One region of the Agromyces sp. GL_144 genome, then DNA from elsewhere that is predicted to be linked to it. Evidence: predicted binding sites of a transcription regulator. Region 1 holds the regulator's gene; each other region holds the start of a gene.

Region 1 (5,768 bases):
GGGTTGTTCGGCGAGCAGAGCAGCACGATGTCGGGGTCGTGCTCGCGGATGGCCGCGACCGCGGTTTCGGGGCTCAGCTCGAACTCGGCGTCACGGCCGCCCTCGACCCAGCCGGTGCCGGTGCCCGCGGAGAGCAGCCCGTACATCGAGTACGTCGGCGCGAAGCCGAGCGCCGTGCGCCCCGGACCGCCGAAGGCCTGCAGCACATGCTGCAGCACTTCGTTCGAACCGTTGGCGGCCCAGATCTGGTCGGCGTCGAGGCCGTGACCGAGGTAGCAGGCGAATGCCGCCCGGAGTTCGGAGAATTCGCGGTCGGGATACCGGTTCAGGTGGAGGATGGCGGCCGCGACACGAGCGACGATGTCGTGGGCGACGGCCTCGGGAATCGGATGCGTGTTCTCGTTGACGTTGAGCGCGACGGGGACCGCCTTCTGCGGGGCTCCGTACGGGCTTCGGCCGCGAAGGTCATCGCGGATGGGCAGGTCGTCGAGAGTGGTCACCCGATCAATGCTAGCGAGCAGGCCGCATCGCCCGTCACCGTCGCGACACCGGGCGAAACCGCCTACGGCGCGACCGGCAGCGCGAGTCGCTGGCCGGGCTGGACGGTCGAACTCTCGAGCCCGTTGAGGCGCATGATCTCGTCGATGATCTCTCGCGGATCGCTGGCGGGAGCGATCGACTCGGCGATGCGCCAGAGCGATTCGCCATCGGCGACGGTGAGGTAGGAGAGGCCCACGTTCGACGGCCCATCGACGTCGGCCGCGGCTCCCCCGCTGCCGAGCACGATTGAGATGGCGAACACCGCGACCGGGATCGCGGCGAGCGTGGTCAGCACGACCCGCCCACGCCGGGTGAGGCGGAGCCGGCTGCGTACGGCACCGCTGAGGGCGTACGCATCGAACCCGCCGGAGACGGAGTTGCCGGCGTACGAACCGCCGCCCATCACGGCACCGCCCACTACGGCACTGCCCGAAACAGCTTCGACCATCACTGCGCTCATCTCGCACCTCCTGTAGCGAGTCGCATCCGGCCCTCGGCCGGGAGGACCGGATGCGAAACTCTGTTCCGAATATATCTTCGAACTTCGAACATCGCAAGGATCTCGTTCGAATGGAATTCGACGCCGGATCTCACGACACACTCGAACGGATGTTTGCCGCACCAGTGCGGGGCGGATACAGTTTCGAATGTCCGAGGACATTCGAACAGACACCACCGACATCCGTTCGGTGCATCAACCCAGAGGAGCGACGATGAGCACCGAACTCGACGACCAGCGCGAGTCCGGCCGCAGCCGACGCCGCAAGAGCCTCAGCGCGAAGCAGATCTCGATCCTCGAGGCGATCCAGCGGTCGGTCGCCGACCGCGGCTACCCGCCGAGCATGCGCGAGATCGGCGATGCGGTGGGGTTGTCCTCACTGTCGAGCGTCACCCATCAGCTCAATCAGCTCGAGCTCGCCGGCTACCTCCGGCGCGACCCGAACCGGCCCCGTGCCCTCGAGGTGCTCATCGAGCTCCCCGGTCTCGACACCCGGGCGCCGTCCGTCGGCGACCCGACCCCGGTCGGCGACGCCGCGATGGTCCCGCTCGTCGGCCGCATCGCCGCGGGTGTGCCCATCACGGCCGAGCAGCAGATCGACGAGGTCTTCCCGCTGCCGAGGCAACTCGTCGGCAAGGGCGAGCTGTTCATGCTGAAGGTCGTCGGCGACTCCATGATCGATGCGGCGATCTGCGACGGCGACTGGGTCGTCGTGCGCTCGCAGCGCACCGCGGAGAACGGCGAGATCGTCGCGGCCATGCTCGACGGCGAGGCGACCGTCAAGGTGTTCCGGCAGCGCGACGGACACACGTGGCTGCTCCCGCGCAACAGTGCGTTCGAGCCCATCCTCGGCGACGCCGCCGAGGTGCTCGGCAAGATCGTCGCGGTGCTCAGGTCGGTCTGAGCCGGGAGCTCTGAGCCGGTCGGTCTGAGCCGGTCGGTCCCGAGTGGGCCGGCCCGAGCCGATCACGCGGCCACTCCGAAACCGCGAACGGCGGGCGACACCCGATGCGTCGCCCGCCGTTCTTCGGGGTGAAGGTGCTAGACCGCGGCCGGCTCCCGACCGGCGAGTGCACGCACCTCGTTCGTCGCGGCGACGAGGTTCTCGAGCGAGGCCACGGTCTCGTCGTACCCACGCGTCTTCAGGCCGCAGTCGGGGTTGACCCAGAGCCGAGTCGCCGGGATCTCGCCGACCGCGCGCTCGAGCAGCGCGGTGACCTCCTCGACGCTCGGCACGCGCGGCGAGTGGATGTCGTAGACGCCCGGCCCGATGCCGTGGTCGAACCCGCTCGTCGCGAGGTCGTCGACGACCTCCATGCGGCTGCGGGCGGCTTCGATCGAGGTGACATCCGCGTCGAGGTTCTTGATCGCGTCGATCACGACGCCGAACTCCGAGTAGCAGAGGTGCGTGTGCACCTGAGTCGCGGATGCCGCTCCCGCCGTCGCGAGGCGGAACGAGCCGACCGACCAGTCGAGGTACGCCGGCTGGTCGGCGCGCTTCAGCGGCAGGAGCTCGCGCAGCGCGGGCTCGTCGACCTGGATGATGCGGATGCCGGCCGACTCGAGGTCGGTGATCTCGTCCCTCAGGGCGAGCGCGACCTGGCGCGCCGTGTCGCCGAGCGGCTGGTCGTCGCGCACGAACGACCAGGCGAGGATCGTCACCGGGCCGGTGAGCATGCCCTTGACGGGCTTCTCGCTGAGCGACTGCGCGTACGCCGACCACTCGACCGTCATCGGCTCGGGCCGCGAGACGTCGCCCCAGAGGATCGACGGACGCGTGCACCGCGAACCGTACGACTGCACCCAGCCGTTCACCGTCACGGCGAAGCCGTCGAGGAGCTCGGCGAAGTACTGCACCATGTCGTTGCGCTCGGGTTCGCCGTGCACGAGCACGTCGAGGCCGATGCGCTCCTGCAGCCGGATGACGCGTTCGATCTCCTCGCGCATCTGCGCGGTGTACGCCTCGGCCGACAGGGCGCCGCTCACGAGGCCCGCCCGGGCGCGCCGGATCTCGCCGGTCTGCGGGAACGACCCGATGGTCGTGGTGGGCAGCTCCGGCAGGTCGAGCGAGGCCTGCGCCGCGACCCGCTCGTCGTACGAGTCGCGCGAGAAGTCGCGGTCGCCGAGCGCCGAGAGTCGGTCGCGCACGGCCGGCACGCGCACGCCGGGTGCGCCCGCGCGATCGGCCAGGGCTGCGGATGCCTCGTCGAGATCACCCTCGATGGCGCCACGCCCCTCGGCGAGGCCGCGCGCGAGCACGGCGACCTGGGCCACCTTCTGGTCGGCGAAGGCGAGCCAGCTCGCGAGTCGGGGGTCGAGGTGGGGCTCGTCGGCGACGTCGTGCGGCACGTGCAGCAGCGAGGTCGAGGTGGAGACCGCGACCGAGCCCGAGAGCGCCTGGACCGCCTCGACGCGCGCGAATGCCGCGGCGAGGTCGCCGCGCCAGATGTTGTGGCCGTCGACGACGCCGGCGACGAGCGTCTTGGCCGCGAGCGACTCGGCGGTCGCGGGGTCGAGCGCGTCGGGCAGGGCACCGCGCACGAGGTCGAGCCCGATGGCCTCGACGGGCGTGGCCGCCAGGGCGGGCAGTGCCTCGTCGAGCGAGCCGTACGGCGCGGCGACGAAGATCGACGGCCGCGCCGAGACAGCGCCGAGCACGTCGTAGGTCGCGCCGATCGCGCCGAGAATGCGCGCGCGGGACTCGTCGAGGCTCTCGCTGACGAGGGCGGGCTCGTCGAGCTGCACCCACTCGGCCCCGGCCTCGGCGAGACGCTCGAGGAGCTGCGCGTAGACGGGCACGAGGTCGTCGAGGCGATCGAGCGGACGGAATCCGTCCGGCGCGTCATCCGCCGCCTTCGCGAGTGCGAGGAACGTGATCGGTCCGACGATGACGGGACGCGTGAGGTAGCCGGCGGCGCGCGCCTCGACGAAGCTCGCGAGAATGCGCTCGGCGTGCAGCGAGAAGGCGGTCGTCGGCGAGATCTCGGGCACGAGGTAGTGGTAGTTCGAGTCGAACCACTTCGTCATCTCGAGCGGCGCGTGCTCGCCCTGGCCGCGCGCGATCGTGAAGAGCCCGGCGAGGTCGACGCTGCCCTCGTCGTCGACGAGATGGGCGAACCGGGCGGGAACGGCGCCAACGGCCACCGCCGCGTCGAGCACCTGGTCGTAGAACGAGAACGACTCGGGGATCGACGAGTCCTCGCGCCCGAGGCCGAGGCCCGCGAGACGGTCGCGCGTGGCGGCCCGGAGCTCCGCCGCGGCGGTCTCGAGCTCATCGGCGTCGATGCGTCCGGCCCAGAAGGCCTCGACGGCGCGCTTGAGTTCTCGGCGGCGTCCGATGCGCGGATAGCCGATGATCGTTCCGGTGGGGAAGGTGCGTGCGGTCATCGTCTCGTGACGTTCCTCTCGTTGGCGGTCTTGGGTGCGTCGGCGGTCTTGGGCGCGTCGGCGGTCGTGGTCTTCGGCGTCAGCCCGAGTCGGTCGATGAGCTCGAGCACGGCCTCGTGGCGGTTGTACGTGTAGAGGTGCAGCCCCGGCGCGCCGCCGGCGAGCACCTCGGCAGCGAGCTCGGCCGCGAAGGTGATGCCGATGTCGGTCTGGCCGGTGGCATCCGGTTCGATCTCGAGCGCGATCGAGTACTCGGCGGGCGGCTCGACGCCGGTGAGCTCGGTGAGCTTCGCCAGCCTCGCCGGGGTCGTCGTCGGCATGATGCCGGGCAGGATCGGAATGGTCACGCCGGCGGCCCTGGCGCGCTCGACGAACGTCAGGTAGTCATCGGCGAGCCAGAACAACTGGGTGATCGCGAGGTTCGCGCCGGCGACCTCCTTCGCGAGCAGCACGTCGACGTCACGCGAGGGGTCCTTGGACCGAGGATGTCCGGTCGGGAACGCGGCCACGGCGACGCGGGTGCGATCGGCTCGCGCATGGATGCGCCGCGCTCCCGGATTGCCCGGAACCGCGACCTGGGCGAACGGCTCGCGCTCCTGCTGCACCCGGTGGATGAGCTGCACCAGCTCGGCCGCCGTCGCCAGGTCGCCGAGCGAGGCGTCCTGCTCGGCGCCGGCCGGCGGGTCGCCCCTGAGCGCGAGGAAGCTGCGGATGCCGGCATCGAGGAACCGTCGCACGAGATCGTTGGCCTCGGCGTGAGAGGAACCGACGCAGGTGAGGTGCGCCATCGGCTCGACGTCGGTGTTCTCGAGGATGTACCGGAGCACCGTCAGCGAACGGTCGCGCGACGAGCCTCCGGCGCCGAACGTGACCGAGATGAACGCCGGATCGACCTGCGCCAGGCGGTCGATGGTGCGCCCGAGCGCGATCGCCGCGGCATCCGTGCGCGGTGGGTAGAGCTCGAACGACAGCGGCGTCGCGGAGCCACCGCCCGTTGCGTTCGTCTCGTCGCCGTGCTGCACCATGCTCTGCTCCCCGGTGGACACCGTGGGGCGGGGCGGGCACACAGGCCGCGTACCCCGGCCGTCACGGCTGGTGGTCTCGCGGGCGGGTGCCGGGCTCGGCTGTCGCTCCAAGTGCCGGACGTCTGGCCCGGCACGTTTCGATCAAGATCAGACCATACGCGGATGTCGCGGCATTCCGCCACGGGTTGCGACGTTCTTCGACGCAGAACGTCATCGAACGTCGGGCGAGTCTCACGCGAACCGACCCACCGGCGTCGGAGCCCGACGGGCCCGACTGCGTCAGGACGCGGCGGCGGCCGCCGAGAAGACGTCGAGCT
Region 2 (5,768 bases), 1.9 Mb from region 1:
ACGTCCACGTGCGGGTCACCGCCCCGAGCGAGATCGCACTCGCCCGTCGCCTGACCGCGTGGGTCGAGGAGGTGGAGGTCGTCGAGCCGCAGGCGGTCCGAGACCGGCTCGCCGGGATCGGGGCGCGGCTCGTGGCGACGTACGGTTCGACTGGCGGCTCCGAGGTGCTCTCCGACCAACGGTGACGGGCGGTTGCCCACCCGACGCTGCTCGAACGCCGTTCCGTCAGCGGAGCAGGTCGTCGACGGTCGTGACCTCGGCGTAGCTGTCGCCGAGGGCAGCCATGAACGCCGCCTGCACCTGCGCCGCGGGAACGACCGTGTCGCCGAAGGTCAGGTCGGGGGCCGCGCACGCGTCGTGCGCGACGGTCACCGCGTAGCCGGCGTCGGCGGCCGCCCGCACGGTCGCGTCGACGCACATGCTCGACATCATGCCGACGATCACCACGCCGTCGCTGTCGCCGTCGTCGCCGTCGTCGCGGTCGCCGTCGTCGCCGGCGGCGCCGGCCTCGCGGAGCCGCTCATCGAGGTCGGTGCCGAGGAACGCGTTCGGATGCGCCTTGACGACGACGGGCTCGCCCTCGACGGGGGCGACGAGCGGATGGATCTCGACGCCGCGCGTTCCCGGCGCGAAGAATGCGGCGTCGGGGGAATCCCAGACGTGCTGCACATGCACGACGGGCCTGCCCGCCTCGCGGTGCGCGGCGAGCAGGCGCGCGGCGTTCGCGGCGGCCGCGTCGGGCCCGACCAGCGGGTGCGCGCCGCCGTCGAAGTAGTCGTTCTGGATGTCGATGATGACGAGCGTTCGGGTCACGCGCTCACCGTAGCGCGTTCGGGCGCGCCGCTTCTCGCGCGTCGTCGTTTCGCGAGGTGCCTGGCGATGAGATGCCCGGGCGCCTGGTTGCCTGCGCGCGGAGTGCGTTCATGGTCGAGGTGGGCAGGCGGAACGAACCAACTGCAGCCGTCTTCGATGAAGATCTGCCATCCGTCGGCATGCACGCGATGATGGTGGTGGCTGCAGAGCATGATGCCGTTCTCGAGCGAGGTCGTGCCGTTGTCGCGGCTCCACCAGAGCAGGTGATGCGCCTCGCTGTAGGCGGCCGACCGACCGCAGCCCGGCCAGGCGCACCCGCCGTCGCGTTCGACGAGGGCGAGCTTCTGCCCGCGGGTGAAGAGTCGCGCGGCGCGACCGAGGTCGAGCGCGGCGCACCCCTTGCCGATGAGCAGCGGCGTGATGCCTGCGCTGAGCGCCAACTCACGGGCCGAGAGCGCCGAGACGGGCATCTCGATGCCGTCGATCGTGGCGAACCCATCGCCGGAGACGAGCGCCTCGGCATCGATACGGGCGACCACGGTGACCCCGCGCAGCGCAGTCGGGGTATCGGAACAGCCGAGGGCATGACGCGCCAGATCGGCGAGGGCATCGGCGTTCAACTGCGGGATCGAGCGTTGGTCTGCGAACAGCTGATCGATGCTGGTGCCGATGCGGTCGCATCCGATGCCGACACGGTCTGCGGGTGCCGAGTCTGACGGTGCCGTGTGGTCGGCGGCTGTGTGATCGGCGGCTGTGTGATCGGCGGCCGAGTGGTCGGCGGCCGGGTGCTCGGCGCCATCGCGAGCGGCACGCAACTCGGCTGTGACGAGTGCCTCGACCGCCGTCTTGATCGGGGCGCCGTCGACGGGATCGAACGCGCCCTGCAGTCGGATCATGCCGAATCGGTCCTCCCAGATTCTCAGTGATCGCCGCTCTCGGAGCTCTTCTTCGCGCGGCTGCACGCCGTCGACGTCGAGATGCGCCTCGAGGTGCTTGACGAGGCGTGGGAGTCCGTCGGTGCAGATGACCGGGGCGCGGTCGACCAGGAGCTCTTCGGCGGCCTCGAGCTCGTCGGGCTCCGCATGCACAGCGAGTCGGTCGAGGAATGCACGGATCAGGTCGGCCGAACCGATGCAGACGGCTCCGGTGTCGAGAGCCGCCGCGAGCTGCGGATGCCTCGGCGGAAGCACTTCGCCGAGAAGGCTCGGGCGCCCTGCGGTCGCCTGCCCCACGCGAACGAGTCTGGCGGCGTCGGCGTACCTGCCGCCGGTCGTCTGCATGATCAATCGCTCGGCGCTCGCGAAGCCGTGCGTGCGAGCGACGTCGGCGCCGATGTCACCGCGCGAGCGATCGGCGAGTTCAGCCGCGCAACGAGTCTGAAGCGCGTCGACCTTGCGAGCGAGCGCCGCGAGGGCGTCGATGGTGCGGACCAGCCCGTCGTCACTCATCGCCCGAGCATCGGCATCTGCCGCGCGACCATCGGTCTCGGCATGCCTCGTGAGTGCACCGAGCCATGCCTCGGTCGCGCGTGCGGTGGCCTCTTCGAGAGGCTGCAGGGCGAGCGATTCGGGCATGTGTATAGTCTCTCATGTTCGAGGTGAAAATCGAAGATGTGTTCGAATATTGTGGATAAGAACGTACTTTCGAGGAGCGAGGATTCAAGATCGATCTTCGGGCAGTCGGCAGAACCGTCGTATGTATGTTCGAGTAAGGCGGAACTGACGCGCGCGTTCGTGCGAGAGTCGACGGCGGGCGGGGCGCGGGGCGGCGGAGGTGGAAGGGCTCCGGCAGGAGCACGGGTGATGAGAGGAGCGCGGCTCGCCGAAGGGCGAACTCGGCGAAGGGCGAACTCGGCGAAGGGCGAACTCGCCGAAGCGCGGCTCGCCGAAGCGCGAACTCGCCGAAGCGCGGCTCGCCGAAGCGCGAACTCGCCGAAGGGCGCGGGTGCGGGTGCAGTGCGAGGAATCCACCGGGCCGGTCGGTACGTCATATGACGTCCGGCGTCGTCCCGAGGCGCTTCGATGACCCTCCGATGACGCTCCGGCAGCGACCGCGCCGCGCAGTCCGTAGCGTGGTCGCCATGGGAATCGTTCTGACCGGGGCAACCGGATACATCGGCTCGGCCGTCCTCGAGGCGCTGCTCGCCGACGGACATGACGTGATCGCCGTGGTTCGCAGCGAATCGGCCGCCGAACGCGTGGCGACGACCGCAGCGACGACGACTGCAGCGACGACGACTGCAGCGACCGCAGCAGCGACAACCGCGGCAGCGACGGCGGCCACGCCGGCGTCAGGCGGGAGCCCGCGACCGCGCGCCGACACGTCCAGCAACGGCGACGTGACCGCGATCGTCGGAGACGTGACGGATGCCACGTGGTTCGCGGGCGTGCTCGCCGGTGCCGACGGCGCGATCCATGCGGCAGCGCCCGAGGCCGACGCCGAGGGCTTCAACGCCGCGGTGGTCGAGGCGGCGGTGCGCGCGTACGCGGGCACGGGCAAGCGGTTCGTCCTGACGAGCGGGGTCTGGGAGTACGGCGCCGGCGTGATCGACGACGACGTCGTCGGCGCACCGCCCGAGCTGACCGCGTGGCGCGTGCCGATCGAGCAGCGACTGCTCGACTCCGAGGTCGATGCGGTCGTCCTCGCCCCTGGCGTGGTCTACGGCCGTCGCCCGGGCCTCCTGAACCTCATCACCGAGGCGCCGACGAGCGCGGCAGGCGAGTTCATCCTGCTCGGCGACGGCGAACAGCACTGGTCGTTCGTGCACGTCGACGATCTCGCGCGGCTCTACGTGGTCGCGCTCACGCATCCCGCGGCATCCGGCCGTCTGGTCGGTGTCGACGGCTCGCCCGTGACCGTCCGCGCGATCGCCGAGGCTGCCGTCGTGGCATCCGGAGCCGCCGGAGCCACCGGCCCCACCGACCCCGACGCAGCCACCGGCCCCACCGGCGTCGTCACCGAATCGATCCAGGCGACCCGCGACCGGCTCGGCGCAGCTTTCGCCGACGCGCTGCTGCTGGACCAGGTCGCCGACGGCGCGAAGGCCAGGTCGCTCGGCTGGGTGCCCCTGCATCCGAGCGTGCTCGACGAGGTCGCGCGCCCGAGCGGTGCGAAGGTGCCGAACACGGCAGGCGAGTCGCGGGAGGACCCGGCCGCCTGAGCCGCATCCGCAGTTCGGCACGCAGACGAGCCCGGCCACCCGGCCACCCGGCCGGCGACCCCGCCGAGCCCGGCCACCTGGCCGGCGACCCAAACCAGCAACCTCGGCCACCCGCCCGGCGCACGCAGCGTCCGGGAACCGCTCAATCCGCGGATGCCGCGTACACGCGCTCCCCTTCGACGAAGGTCGCCAGCACCCGGGTCGCCCCGATCTCCGATGCGGGCCCGGCGAACGGGTCGCGGTCGAGCACGACGAGGTCGGCATACTTGCCGACCTCGATCGTGCCGGTGACCTCGTCGAGGTGGTTCACATAGGCGGATCCGGCCGTGTACGCCGTGAGCGAGGTGGCGAGGTCGATGGCCTGCTCGGGAAGGAACACGTCGAACTCCCCTTCCTCGTACCCGGGCGCCGAGACCCGGTTGACGGCCACGTGGATCGCCGCCATCGGGTTCGGCGTCGACACCGACCAGTCGCTGCCGGCGGCGAGCACCGCGCCCGAGCGCTGCAGGTCGCCGAACGGGTACTGCCAGGCGTCGCGCGGCGAGCCGAGGAACGGCAGCGTCAGCTCGACCATCTGCGGCTCGAGCGCGGCCCAGAGCGACTGCATGTTCGCCACGACGCCGAGCTCGCGGAATCGCGAGATGTCGTCGGGGTGCACGACCTGGATGTGCGCGATGTGGTGCCGGTGGTCGCTGCGCCCGTTCAGCGCGATGGCATGCGACACCGCGTCGAGGCATTCGCGCACGGCGCGGTCGCCGATCGCGTGGAAGTGCAGCTGGAACCCGAGCGCGTCGAGCCGGGCGGCAGCCGGAAGCAGCACCGCGGGGTCCACGAACGAGATGCCCGAGTTGTCCGTGAAGTGGCCGTGGCCGTCGCAGTACGGCTCGAGCATCGAGGCCGTGAAGTTCTCGGCGACGCCGTCCTGCATGATCTTGATGCTCGTCGCGGCGAACCGCCCGGCCCGGTAGGCGTCGCGCTTGGACACGAGCTCGTCGATCTGCTCGAGGCCGCGCAGGCGGTCCCACCAGATCGCGCCGACGACGCGTCCGGTCAGCTTGCCCGACGAGGCGGCGCGCACGTACGCGGGCCCGGGGTCGCCCGCATCACCGTAGGTGCCGACGATCGCGTCCTGCCACGCCGTGATGCCGTACGAGTGCAGGTACTCCTGGCCGAGCAGCAGCGCCTGCTCGAGCTCCTCGTCGGTCGTGCGCGGCAGCAGCCGGTTGACGAGGGCCATGGCCCCTTCGTGCAGGGTTCCGGATGCCTCGCCCGACGCGTCCCGCTCGATGCGGCCGTCGCTCGGGTCGGGCGTGTTCCGGTCGATGCCCGCCAGACGCAGTGCAGCCGTGTTGACCCAGGCGCCGTGCCCGTCGCGGTTCGGCAGGAACGCCGGACGGTCGGGAACGACCGTGTCGAGATCGGCGGCGGTCGGCGTGCCGCCCGGGAACGCCGACATCGACCAGCCGCCGCCGAGGACCCACTCGGCGTCGGGGTTCGCCGCCGCGTAGGAGGCGATCTGCTCGAGGTAGTCGTCGCGCGTCTCGAGCTCGGCCAGGTTGCAGCGCATGAGGTCGAGGCCGCCCCACACCGGGTGCACATGCGCGTCCTGGAAGCCGGGAACGAGCATGCGGCCGGCGAGGTCGACGTGCTCGGTGTCGGGGCCGATGAGCTCGCGCACCTCGTCGTGCCCGACCGCGACGATGCGTCCGCCGGTGACGGCGACGGCGCTCGCGCGCGTGCGCTGCGTCGTCGCGGTGAAGACGGGTCCGCCCGAGAAGACGAGGTCGGCGTAGGT
Region 3 (5,768 bases), 2.0 Mb from region 1:
CAGGTCGAGGAGCTCACGCATCGGTGCTCGCAACATCGGCAGGCGCGCGAGCGGCAGGGCAAGGCCCAGAAGCGTGAGTCCGCGGTCGAGCAGGCGAAGGGTTCGCTCCTGCCCTGGCGATGTGTCGTACACCCAGAACATGACGAGCTGGAGGTACGCCAGCCACAGGGCGGTCGGCAGCGAGCCCTCGAAGTCCGCGGGCAACGAGTGCTTCGCGCCGAAGACCGCGTCGCGGAACAGGCCGAGCACGACGTCGCGCGCGGGCTCCGATTCCGCCGAGAGCGGGTTGATCGGCGAGGTCGGCGAGACGGCTGCCGAGAGGAATCCGGGCGCGAGGCCGTGGAACGGCGCCAGCTTGGCGAGTCCTGTTCGGAAGACGATGCCGAGGCGTTCGACGAGACCGTCGCCGGAGGAGAGCAGCAACGGCAGTGCGGCGGCTCGATGTTCGAGCTGCACGCTGAGGTACAGCTCCTGCACGAGATGCTGCTTGGTCGGGAAGTAGTAGTAGGCGTTGCCCAGCGAGACGCCCGCATCCTGCGCGAGGCGGCGCATGGTGGTCTCGTCGTATCCGCGTTCGCGGAACGATGCCAGCGCTGCCTCGCGAATGGCCGCTCGCGTTCGTTCGCTCTTCGTTGGAGCGATGGCGGCGCCAGTTTCGAACATGTTCAAAAACTACTGGACTTCTGTCGACGGCGCAATGGATCGGGTGCTGAACGACGGCATCTCGATTTCCGAAGCCCTCCGAACCGGCCGTCGTTCAGAACGGCGGAGCGTCGCCGGGTGGAACCTGACCGGGTGGCGCTTGGCTGTGCAGCGCTTGGCTGGGCGGTGCTTGGCTGGGTGGTGCGGTGGGGATGCCGACCGGAGTTTCTGCAGGGGTGCCGGTGGGGATATGGGCCGGGATGTGGTGTTCGGGGTGTGTGGTGTGGGTGCTTCCGCTTGGTGAGGTCCATTCGAGGACGCCGCCGGCATGGTGTCGTACCGCCCAGGAGGTCTCGTGTTTGAGGTGGTGGTGTGCGGTGCAGAGGTGGGCGAGGTTGTCGAACGCGGTCGTGTTGCCGTACGCCCAGTCTTGGGTGTGATCGACCTCACTGCGCGACGCGCGACGGTTGCAGCCCGGGAACCGGCAGGACCCGTCGCGGACCTCGAGCCACCGCTTCAGGTCCGCCGGCGGACGGTACCGGGTGCGGTCCACGTCGAGCACGGTACCGGTGACGGGGTGGGTCAGGATCCGGGTGAACGAGGGTGCGTGGGCCGCGAGGCGGCGGGCGGTGTCGTCATCGATGGGGCCGTACCCGTCGAGCACGGCCGGCCCGACGGGCACATCGGCAACGGTGCGCGCAGCCGGGTAGGCGAGGAGAGTGAGCACCGGGACCGTGACGTGCACGCTCGGACGCACCGACGCGACCGCGCCGGCCAACGCCGCCCCGCACGGCAACGCCCCGTAGAGCAGCAGATCGCGCGCGGTATCGGCACGCACCTGATCGGGTGCGACGTGACCCGAAGCCGTGGAATATGCGACACCGGAAGCTTCGTCACCGGCCAACACGACCCGTGCCGTGCCGTCGAGACGGTCGGCGATCAGTGCGGCATCGGCCGCGGGCAGCAGCAGGTGCAACCAGCTCATGCCGTCACGCGCGGGTTCGAGCTCGACCCGACGAGTGGCCCGCGCCGCCCGATGCCGGTCGGCGAGGGATTCGGCCAGCAGCTCTTCACGAAGCGCTCGCGCCTTGCGTCGCAACGTCGCCGCGGACACCGTGACGGCCGCCTGCGCGAGGCGTTCATCGAGGCGGGACAACACCCCGTGCTCGTCATCGACGCCGGCGGTCTGCTCGATGATGACTCGCGCATGCTGCAGGGACAGATCACCGGCCCGCATCGCCGCCAACGTCGCCGGCAACGACGTCGACAACGTCCACGCCTCATCGACCTGACGTTGCATGCTGCGCTCGGACACCCGCAACGCCGTCGCCAACTCCGCCACGACACTGCGGTGCGCCATCTCACGACGACGCGAACCCGACACCGACGACGCCACGAACACCGCCTCAGCCCGCAAAGCGTGACCCAGCGCGAGGAACATCAGATCCACCCGCATCGACGCCTGCATCGCCTCGACCCGCTGCGCCCCCACCACCGCATCCACCAGGCCCGCCAACTGATCTTGCGCCACCGCATACGGCGAACGCACCACCAGGCCAGCCGCCGATTCAGCCGCCGATTCAGCCGCCGATTCGGTCGCCGATTCAGCCGCCTCGCCAGCAACCTCGACGCCCTCAACGGACCGCGACGCATGCGCCGAATCACCACCGAGATGGGGTGCTGAACCGTCGCTTCGCATACCTCGATTCTACCGCTGATTCCTCGCAGATTCGAAGATATATTCGATATCTGTGGGAGAACTGCCCGGCGGCCAGCCCGAGAATTCTGTCAGTCTCACTCGTTCCGACTTGACAGAGCTATCCGTTCATTCCCTTGACTTTCGAATCTTTGTTCGAGAGAATCGATGCATTGAAGCGAACACTGCGCCTCAGTAGTTCCTGCAATCCCGAGAAGTGCGTGGCACGCACCCTGACCGAAATCCAGATTCCGGCAGACGCCCCGCAATCGCGACTCAGTCGACCGCGAACCGCTCGTCGAGCCACGTGATGAGATCGTTCCGCACCTCGTCGCGATTGGTCTCGTTGAACACCTCGTGGCGGGCATCGTCGTACACGACGAGGGTCACGTCGACCAGCCCCGATCGACGTGCATACGACTTCGCGAGTTTCACGGCGCTCATCTCGCCGCCGAGCGTGTCGTCGGATCCGACCATGATCAGCAGCGGCAGCTCGGCGGGCAACCGACGGGCCGGTCGACCGAGCAACCGCATTGCATCGATCGTGCCGAAGAGCTTCCGCAGCGGAACCTCGGTCGTATACGGGTCGGCCATGAAGGCCGGCGCCACCGCGGGGTCTCGGCTCAGCCATTCGACCGGCGTCGGACCGAGGTTCTTATGACGGGCGTTGAGATCGCCGCCGTTCATATCGAAGAGCGTGCGGTAGGCCGTGCCCGTGAGCACGACCGCGTCGCAGTCGAGCGGGTGCCGGTTCAAGATGATCTGCGCCATGAGCGAGCCCCACGAATGCCCCAGCAGCACGAGGGGCACCTCGTCGCCCTCGGTCTCGCGGATGACGCCGGTGAACTGGTGCACGGCGTCGATCGTGGCGCGCAGACCGCCAGGTCCGAGACGGCCGATGCGATCGAGCTCCCCACCGTGCTGCTCGAAACCGGTCTGCCCGTGGCCGCGGTGATCATCGGCCCAGACCGAGTACCCGGCGGCGTTGAGCGCCTCGACGAGTTCGCCGTACCGCCCGATGTGCTCGCCGACGCCATGCGCGAGCTGCACGATCGCGGTCGGGTCCTCGACCCGCCACGCCTGGTAGTGGATGTGGACCCCGTGCGCATCGGTGAACGTCGGCATGCGCACATCATGGCAGGCGCGGCAGGCGCTCGGCAGTGTCGACTCGGGCACCCGCGGACTTCCGATCGCGAAATGCCGGAATCAGATGTCAGGGCAGGGTCAAGCCACGCGCGTGATCTCGACCGAGACGAACAGTTCGGATGCCCCGGGCCCGGCGTACACCCCGCGCAGCGGTGGCACGTCGCTGTAGTCGCGACCGCGACCGACGAGCACGTGCCGGTCGCCGATCTCGACGAGGTTCGTGGGGTCGTATCCGCGCCACTCCCCCGCGAACCATTCGACCCAGGCATGCGATTCGCCGACGACGGTCTGGCCGACGGATGCCTCGGGGTCGGGGTGCAGGTATCCCGAGACGTACCGCGCCGGAATGCCCACCGAGCGCAACGCCCCGAGCGCGACATGCGCGATGTCCTGGCACACTCCCCGGCGTTCGGCCCACGCCTCGGCGGCCGTCGAGTGCACGCCCGTGACTCCCGGCATGTACTCCATCGCGCCGCCGACCGCCCGGCAGATCTCGAGCGCGGTCTCACCGACGCTGCCGCTCCCGCCACCGCCACCGCCACCGCCGCTGTCACCGTCACCGTCACCGACACCGTCACCGACGTTCCCGCCGCCCCGAATCTCGTCGCGGATCTCCGCAGCGAGCGCGCGCACCTCCTCAGGAGGCTCGGTCGAGGCCGACAGCCCGCTCGCCTCCACGAGCGCGATGGTCGACGCCGCGGCGATCGCGAGCTCGTCCCAAGAGAGTTCGGTGCGCGGCAGCGGCCGAGGGTGCACCTCGACGAGGCTCGTCGCCGTGACCGAGAGCTCCTGGTGCGGGGTGAGCACCTCGAACGTCGACACACGCGTGCCCCAGTAGTCGAGGTACGAGTGCTGGCTGGCGCCCGGCCGGATGTCGAGCCCGGCCTGCATGACGAACTGGTGCCCGTCCGAATGCGGCAACATGCGCGCCTCGTTGTACGACGCGGTCGCCGGCTCGGCGTACGTGAATCCCGTGCGGTGCACGATGCGGATGCGACTCATGAGACCTCTCCGATCCAGACCGGCACGACGCTCGTCGGGAAGTACCGTGCCCTGATCGCCTCGCTCGCCGACGACGTCACCGCCTGCAGATGCTCCATGTTGCCGGTCAGGTCGACGAGGATGTCGGCGATCGGACGGTACTCGAGCTCGGAGCGGATCTGCCCGAGCAGTCGCCTCGCCTGGTCGGTCACACCGACACGACCGGCGCGCGGGTCGATCTCGCGCAGCGACTCCTCTGCACGGATGACGCTCGAGATGATCGACCGCGGGAAGAGCCGATCGAGCAGCAGGAACTCCGCCGCCGACTCGCTCGAGGGCATCCCGCGATAGCTGCGCAGGTACGCCTCGTACCCGCCGCAGCTGCGCAGGATCGTGGTCCAGCTCGGGCCGCTCGCCTCGGTCAGCGACCGGGTCGCGAGCAGCCGCGCCGTCATGTCGGCGCGCTCGATCGCGCGCCCGAGTGCGAAGAAGTGCCAGGCCTCGTCACGGCTCGTGGCCGAGTCGACGACCCCGATCGCGAGTGCCGACCGGTCGCGCACCCAACGGAAGAACTCGTGCGTCTTGTCGCTCGCGACGCGGCGCGGCATGCGCGCATTCGTGTGGTTCAAGGCCTCCCACAGCTCGGTCGAGACGATCTCGCGGGCCCGCCGGGCGTTCTCACGCGCGGCCGCGACCGAGTGCGCGATCGACGCCGGATGCTTCGGGTCGACCGCGAGCAACGCGATCACCTCGTCACGCCCGAGCGGCTCCTCGGGGTGCGCCTCGCTGCCCATGACCGAGAGCAGCGCGCGGCATGCGGTGTCCTCGTCGATCCACGGATCCTCGAGCAGCAACTGCAGATGCACGTCGAGGATGCGCGCGGTGCCGTCGCTGCGCTCGATGTAGCGCCCGATCCAGAACAACGACTCGGCGATGCGGCTCAGCATGACGAACCCTCCTGATCCGAGCAGAGCGGATGTCGCGGCATCCGCTCGCGCGACTGCCGCTGCTGCTGTTGTTGCTGCTGCTGCTGCTGCTGGCGCACGGGGGCCTCCTCGTCCTGCGGCGAGGCGGTCACCGGCGAGGAGCGGTGCGGCGACTCCGCAGCGACGGCGGATGTCGCGGGGCCGGCCTGCGCTGCCGAACCAGCCGACGCCGGTGGCGTGTTCGGCGAGGCCTGGTCGGCCACCAACGCTCCGACATTGCGGCTCCGAGCCGACCCGGAACCAGACGCCGACACCGCGGGCAGCCGAAGTCCGCCCGTATCGGTTGGCCCGGCCGCGGATTCGAGCACCCAGGTGTC
Region 4 (5,768 bases), 1.4 Mb from region 1:
CCGCGGGTGCCGGTCGTCGAGCGGACGGCGGCACTGCCCGTCGTGATCATCGGGGCCGGCCCGATCGGGTTGGCGGCCGCCGCGAACTTCGTCGAACGCGGCATCGACTTCACCGTGCTCGAGGCCGGTGACCGGGTGGCCGACAGCGTGCAGGCCTGGGGCCATACGCGCCTGTTCTCGCCGTGGCGGCATCTCGTCGATCCGGCATCGCGTCGGCTCCTCGAGGCCGAGGCCGAGGCCGGAGTGGTGGCCGCGGCCGGCCCGCGCTGGAGCCTGCCCGATCCCGATCTCGCGCCGACCGGCGCCGAGCTGATCGAGGCCTACCTGCTGCCGCTGTCGCGCGTGGCGTCGATCTCCTCCCGCATCCGCACGGGGGTCGAGGTCGTCGCGGTCTCGCGCGACGGCATGGACCGCACGCGCAGCACCGGTCGGGCCGCCACGCCGTTCGTGGTCCGGGTCCGAACCTCGCAGGGACTCGAGGAACTCCAGGCCCGCGCCGTCATCGACGCCTCCGGCACGTACCGCTCGCCGAATCCGCTGGGCTCCACCGGGCTCGAGCTGCTCGGCCTCGCCGAGATCGCCGATCGGGTGCACCCCGCCCTGCCCGACGTGCTCGGTCGCGACCGGGCGAGCTTCGCGGGTCGGCACACGACCGTGGTCGGCGCCGGGCACTCGGCGGCCAACACCCTCGTGAAGCTCGTGCAGCTCGCTCGCGAGGAGCCGGGCACGACGGTCACCTGGCTCATCCGCAATGCGCAGGCTGCGCGCGTCTCCTCCTCCGACGATGACGAGCTGGCCGACCGCGCGAGGTTGGGCGGTCGCGTGGCCGCCGCGGTCGCCCGCGGCGACGTACGGGTCGTCGATCGGTTCGAGATCGTGCGGGCACGCCGAACCGGCGAGGCAGGCGAGGCCGGCGAGGCCGGCGAGACCGGCGAGGCCGGCGACGGCGTCGAACTCGTCGGTCACCGCGACGGCGAGCTCGTCACGCACGCGACCGACCTCGTGGTCAACGCGACGGGCTTCCGCCCCGACCTCGAGCCGTTGCGCGAGATCCGGCTCGACCTCGACGAGGTCGTCGAGGCGCCCGCGCGGCTCGCCCCGCTCATCGATCCGAACCTGCACTCCTGCGGCACCGTCGAACCGCACGGGTTCGCCGAGCTGCGGCATCCGGAGCACGGATTCTTCATCGTCGGCATGAAATCCTATGGACGTGCGCCGACGTTCCTGCTGGCCACCGGGTACGAGCAGGTGCGGTCCGTCGCGGCCTGGCTCGCGGGCGACCTGGACTCGGCGTCGAAGGTCGAGCTCGTGCTCCCGGCGACCGGCGTGTGCTCGACCGGAACCGCATCCGCATCCGGAACCGCATCCGCATGCGGAACCGCATCCGCGCAGAGCTGCTGCGCATGACCGAGAGGGAGACCGCCGACATGAACGAGACCCCGAGCGTGCTGTTCGTCTGCGTGCACAATGCCGGGCGGTCGCAGATGGCGGCCGGGTACCTGCGCGAGCTGGCCGACGGCCGCATCGAGGTGCGCTCGGCCGGCTCGGAGCCGAAGGACGAGATCAACCCGATCGCCGTCGAGGCGATGGCCGAGCACGGCGTCGACATCACGGGCAACACGCCGAAGATCCTCACGGTCGACGCGGTGCGCGAGTCCGACGTGGTGATCACGATGGGATGCGGTGACGCGTGCCCGATCTTCCCCGGCAAGCGCTACGAGGACTGGGAGCTCGACGACCCCGCCGGGCAGGGCATCGAGGCGGTGCGGCCGATCCGCGACGAGATCCGCGCGCGCGTCGAGGCGCTCATCGCCGAACTGCTGCCCGAGGCGCCGTAGGGCGAGCGCCCGAGCGAGCGGATGCCTCGAGCCGACCTCTCGCGTCGTGCTGCGCCGGCTCGTGGCATCCGTCGTCGCTCGACAGCTGTCGCGAATTCAGGAGATCGCGACCGTCGGCGGCGTGTCGCGCGATGCCGTGCGGCGTGTCGTTCGCGCGTCCTGAGTTGGCGACGCCGGCACCGCCGGGGCGACGCACGGCCGGGATGTCGCACGGCCTCGGCGGCCGGAAGCCCGGCCGGACTCCGACACTGATGCTGCAGCGGGGTCAGTGTCTGAGTCACGCCGTGCAGGCACGAGACAGGGACCATGGGCGCGTCGGCTTGCCCGAGATTCGAAGATGTGTTCGAATGCAGGTATGCGTTGGAGCGGGCAGCAACTCGGGGTCGATCAGGCCGGCACGTTGCCCGGGCTCGCGCGGCTGAACAATCTCGTGCGGTCGGTGCAGACGCCCGAGTTCGCGGGCATCACGTTCCACGAGGTGCTCGCCAAGTCGGCGCTGAACCACGTGCCGGGCGCCTCGTCGATGCCCTTCACCTGGACGGTGAACCCCTACCGGGGCTGCAGCCATGCTTGCGTCTATTGCATAGACCCCGACACGCAGATCGCGATGAGCGATGGACGCGAGAAGCCGCTCTGGGCGGTCGAGGTCGGCGACGAGATTCTGGGGACCCGTGTCGAAGGCCGTTATCGCCGCTACACGCCGGCGAAGGTGCTCGCGAAGTGGTCGACGTACAAGCCCGCCTACCGCATCACGCTTGGCGACGGCACGCAGATGGTCGCGAGCGGCGATCATCGGTTCCTGACCGAGCGCGGCTGGAAGCACGTCACCGGCGCCATGAGCGGCCCAGGCCAGCGGCCATATCTGACGACCGGCAATTCGCTCATGGGCTTCGGTCGCTCCGGCATCCGAAGCCAGATCTCGGCTGAGTCGGCGAGCACGACTCGGCTTGCCGCCGCAGACACGACGTTGGGCAAGCTCGCGATCGCGGGGGCCGCGATCAAGAGCAGCGCCGACCTTCGCGTGGTCTCGATCGAGCCGCTCGGCGGCGAGCGCGAGTTGATGGACATCACCACGACCACCGGTGACTTCATCGCAAACGGTGTGGTGAGCCACAATTGCTTCGCCCGGCCGACGCACACCTACCTCGACCTCGACGCGGGCGACGACTTCGATCGGCAGATCATCGTCAAGGTGAACGTGGCCGAGGTGCTCACGGGTGAACTGGCGAAGCGGTCGTGGCGGCACGAGCCCGTCGCGCTCGGCACGAACACCGATCCGTACCAGCGGGCCGAGGGGCGATACAAGCTCATGCCGGGCATCATCGACGCGTTCGCGTCGAGCGGCACGCCGTTCAGCATCCTCACGAAGGGCACGCTGCTGCGACGCGACCTTGCACAGATCGCGGATGCCGCGGGGCTCGTGCCCGTCGACCTCGCGATGTCGATCGCCGTGTACGACGACGAACTGCAGCAGGCCATCGAACCGGGCACCCCCACGACGAAGGCGCGGCTGGCGACGGTCACGGCCGTGCGCGAGGCGGGGCTCGACTGCAGCGTGTTCCTCATGCCGATCCTTCCCTACCTCACCGACACGCGGGCGCACCTCGATGAGGCGCTGCGGCAGATCAAGGCGGCCGGCGCCACGAGCGTCGTGTACTCGGCCCTGCATCTGCGGCCAGGAGTCAAGACGTGGTTCATGCAGTGGCTGGCTCGCGAGCACCCAGAACTCGAGCAGCAGTACCGCTCGATGTACTACGGCCAGAACAGCTACGCACCCAAGGAGTACCGCAAGTGGCTCGCCGCCCGAGTCTCGCCGCTGGTGCGCGCGCACGGGCTCGAGCGCGGCAGAGAAGACCCGGTCACCGGGGGAGTCCGGTCGGCGGCGACGAGGTTCGAGCGACACGCACCGCAGGCCGCGTTCCCGGCAGACCCCGCCGCCCTGTTCTGACCTGCCGGCCCGTCAGACCCCGAGCGGATGCCGCGGCGCGGCCAGATCGCGCAGCATCGCCGCGCTTGCGCAGATGTTCGGTTCGCGTCAACGGCTTGCGCCCCGCAGCACTGAAGCTGACATAATCCGGTGAACCGGTGCATTTCCCGATTGCACCGGCGCTGAACCCGGAGGACGCCGATGACGCTTGGGCTGCCCGGCGACCTCTCGCGCGACTCCGTGGGGCGCGCCATCGTGCACGCCGGCCACGTCGGCGCATGGGTGTACCTCGCCATGGGCGGCCTGACCTCGGTGGCGATGGCGCTGACCGGCATGGTGTCGTCGTGGGTCGCGGCGTCGCTGGCAGCCGCCATGGCCGCGCTGCTCGTGCTCGTGTCGTTGCATCGCACGGTGCTCACCACGCTCGTCTACCTCGTGCTCGGCGGGGCCGCGACGGTCGGCCTGACCGTGCTGGCGATGGACCCGGTGTACGCGCTCGGCACCACGAACAACTCGATCGTCGCGATCCCGTGCGTGGCGCTGGTGCTCGTCGGCGGCGCCGGATCCGGATCCATCACGGCGATCGCGTGGGTGCTCACCGGCCTCGGCGTCGGCCAGGCCGCGACCTGGATCGGAGCAGGGTTCGCCGACGCCCCGTTCGCCGTCAACGTCGCCGCCGTCGGCACGGCGGCGTTCGTGATCCTGATCCGCAGCTTCGACGGCCTCACGCGCCGAGCCGGGCTGCGCCGTGAGACCGAGCTCGTGCACGCCAACGTGAGCGCCCGCGAGGCCGTCGCCCGCCGCGACCACGAGCTCGAGGCGATCACGAGCCTGCACGACATCTCGATGGGGCACCTGCTGGCGATCGCATCGGCGGGCTCGGGTCCGATCGACGAACGCCGGCGCGCCGACATCCGCCAGGATCTCGAGCTCGTCATCGGCCGCGACTGGATCGACGCACACGGCTCGGGCGCGACCGCGCCGACCGGCGACGCAGACCGCACCGCAACCGGCGACCGCACCGCAACCGGCGACCGCAGCGCAACCGGCACCGCCACCGGCAACGCAACGGGCACGGGCGACGCCACCGGCGACGAACGCAACCGAGGCGGCGCGAGCCGAGCACGCGATGCCGACGTGCCAGCCCACCCCGACGCCCTCCCGACCCTCGACCATGCGTTCACGGCGGCGGCCGAAGAGGGCCTCGACGTGCAGATGACGGGAGACCTCGCCGTGCTCGGCGTGCTCGGCCCCGAGCGTGCGGCCGACCTCGACGACGCCGTCGCGGAGTGCCTGCGCAACGTCGTGCGACATGCCGCGGTGCGGGAGGCCGAACTGCTCCTGGGGCACGGCGGCGGCGAGGTGACGGTCGCGGTCATGGACGCGGGGGTCGGCTTCGATCCCGAGCTGGTTCCGGCCGACCGGCGAGGCATCCGCATCGGGGTGCAGCAGCGGGTCGAGCGGCACGGCGGGTCGGCGCGCGTGTGGTCGGCCATCGGCGTGGGCACCACGGTCGTACTGACGGTTCCGGAGGGCGGATCGTGAGCACCAGGCGACTGACCCAGCAGGACATCGACCCGATCGCGGGCGTCACGTCGGCGGCCATCGCGCCGCTCGGCGGCGCCGTGGCGACGGCGATCGCCATCGCGCTGACGGTCGCGCACTGGTCGGAGGTGCAGTCCGAGATGGCCGCAGTCGCCGCGATCGTGCTCGTCGCGTTCGCGGGAACGCTCGCGACGTTCGCGACCAGGCCCGAGCGGGCACCCGTCACGCCCGAGCGCCTCTGGGTCGTCGTCGTGGTGGGCGTGGGGGCGGCGGTCGCCGAGTACCTCAGCACGATCGGACACGACCGGTACCTCTACGACGACTTCGGGCCGCTCGTGATCGGCATCCTCGTGATCACGTTCGCGCCGTTCTGCAACTGGCTCTCGCTGCTCGCGGCGGGGGTGCTCTCGTCGGCCGTGCTCTCGGTGCTCATCGCCGGAGCGGTGAACCCCACGTGG

The links. Region 1 encodes LexA, which represses DNA repair genes until DNA is damaged. Its sites were predicted from a motif close to TCGAACANNTGTTCGA; they were not measured.
Region 2: the regulator LexA is predicted to act here: its motif matches at 2,418-2,433, upstream of AC3IPY_RS03105 (HNH endonuclease signature motif containing protein).
Region 3: the regulator LexA is predicted to act here: its motif matches at 2,373-2,388, upstream of AC3IPY_RS01530 (HNH endonuclease signature motif containing protein).
Region 4: the regulator LexA is predicted to act here: its motif matches at 2,170-2,185, upstream of AC3IPY_RS05375 (Rv2578c family radical SAM protein).

The regions. Positions count from the first base shown of each region.
Region 1 covers NZ_CM174399.1:2,619,486-2,625,253, forward strand. The annotation lists gene AC3IPY_RS11990 (histidinol-phosphate transaminase) at 1-500, opposite strand, end outside; gene AC3IPY_RS11995 (LysM peptidoglycan-binding domain-containing protein) at 563-1,000, opposite strand; gene lexA (transcriptional repressor LexA) at 1,254-1,943, shown strand; gene metE (5-methyltetrahydropteroyltriglutamate--homocysteine S-methyltransferase) at 2,081-4,426, opposite strand; gene AC3IPY_RS12010 (methylenetetrahydrofolate reductase) at 4,423-5,451, opposite strand; gene hflX (GTPase HflX) at 5,731-5,768, opposite strand, start outside.
Region 2 covers NZ_CM174399.1:710,255-716,022, forward strand. The annotation lists gene AC3IPY_RS03095 (helix-turn-helix transcriptional regulator) at 1-185, shown strand, start outside; gene AC3IPY_RS03100 (cysteine hydrolase family protein) at 226-813, opposite strand; gene AC3IPY_RS03105 (HNH endonuclease signature motif containing protein) at 810-2,387, opposite strand; gene AC3IPY_RS03110 (NAD-dependent epimerase/dehydratase family protein) at 2,894-3,973, shown strand; gene AC3IPY_RS03115 (amidohydrolase) at 4,116-5,768, opposite strand, start outside.
Region 3 covers NZ_CM174399.1:351,141-356,908, reverse strand. The annotation lists gene AC3IPY_RS01535 (TetR/AcrR family transcriptional regulator) at 1-663, opposite strand, end outside; gene AC3IPY_RS01530 (HNH endonuclease signature motif containing protein) at 758-2,341, opposite strand; gene AC3IPY_RS01525 (alpha/beta hydrolase) at 2,615-3,463, opposite strand; gene AC3IPY_RS01520 (transglutaminase family protein) at 3,563-4,486, opposite strand; gene AC3IPY_RS01515 (alpha-E domain-containing protein) at 4,483-5,412, opposite strand; gene AC3IPY_RS01510 (circularly permuted type 2 ATP-grasp protein) at 5,406-5,768, opposite strand, start outside.
Region 4 covers NZ_CM174399.1:1,198,562-1,204,329, forward strand. The annotation lists gene AC3IPY_RS05365 (FAD-dependent oxidoreductase) at 1-1,407, shown strand, start outside; gene AC3IPY_RS05370 (arsenate reductase ArsC) at 1,428-1,838, shown strand; gene AC3IPY_RS05375 (Rv2578c family radical SAM protein) at 2,194-3,786, shown strand; gene AC3IPY_RS05380 (sensor histidine kinase) at 3,967-5,310, shown strand; gene AC3IPY_RS05385 (hypothetical protein) at 5,307-5,768, shown strand, end outside.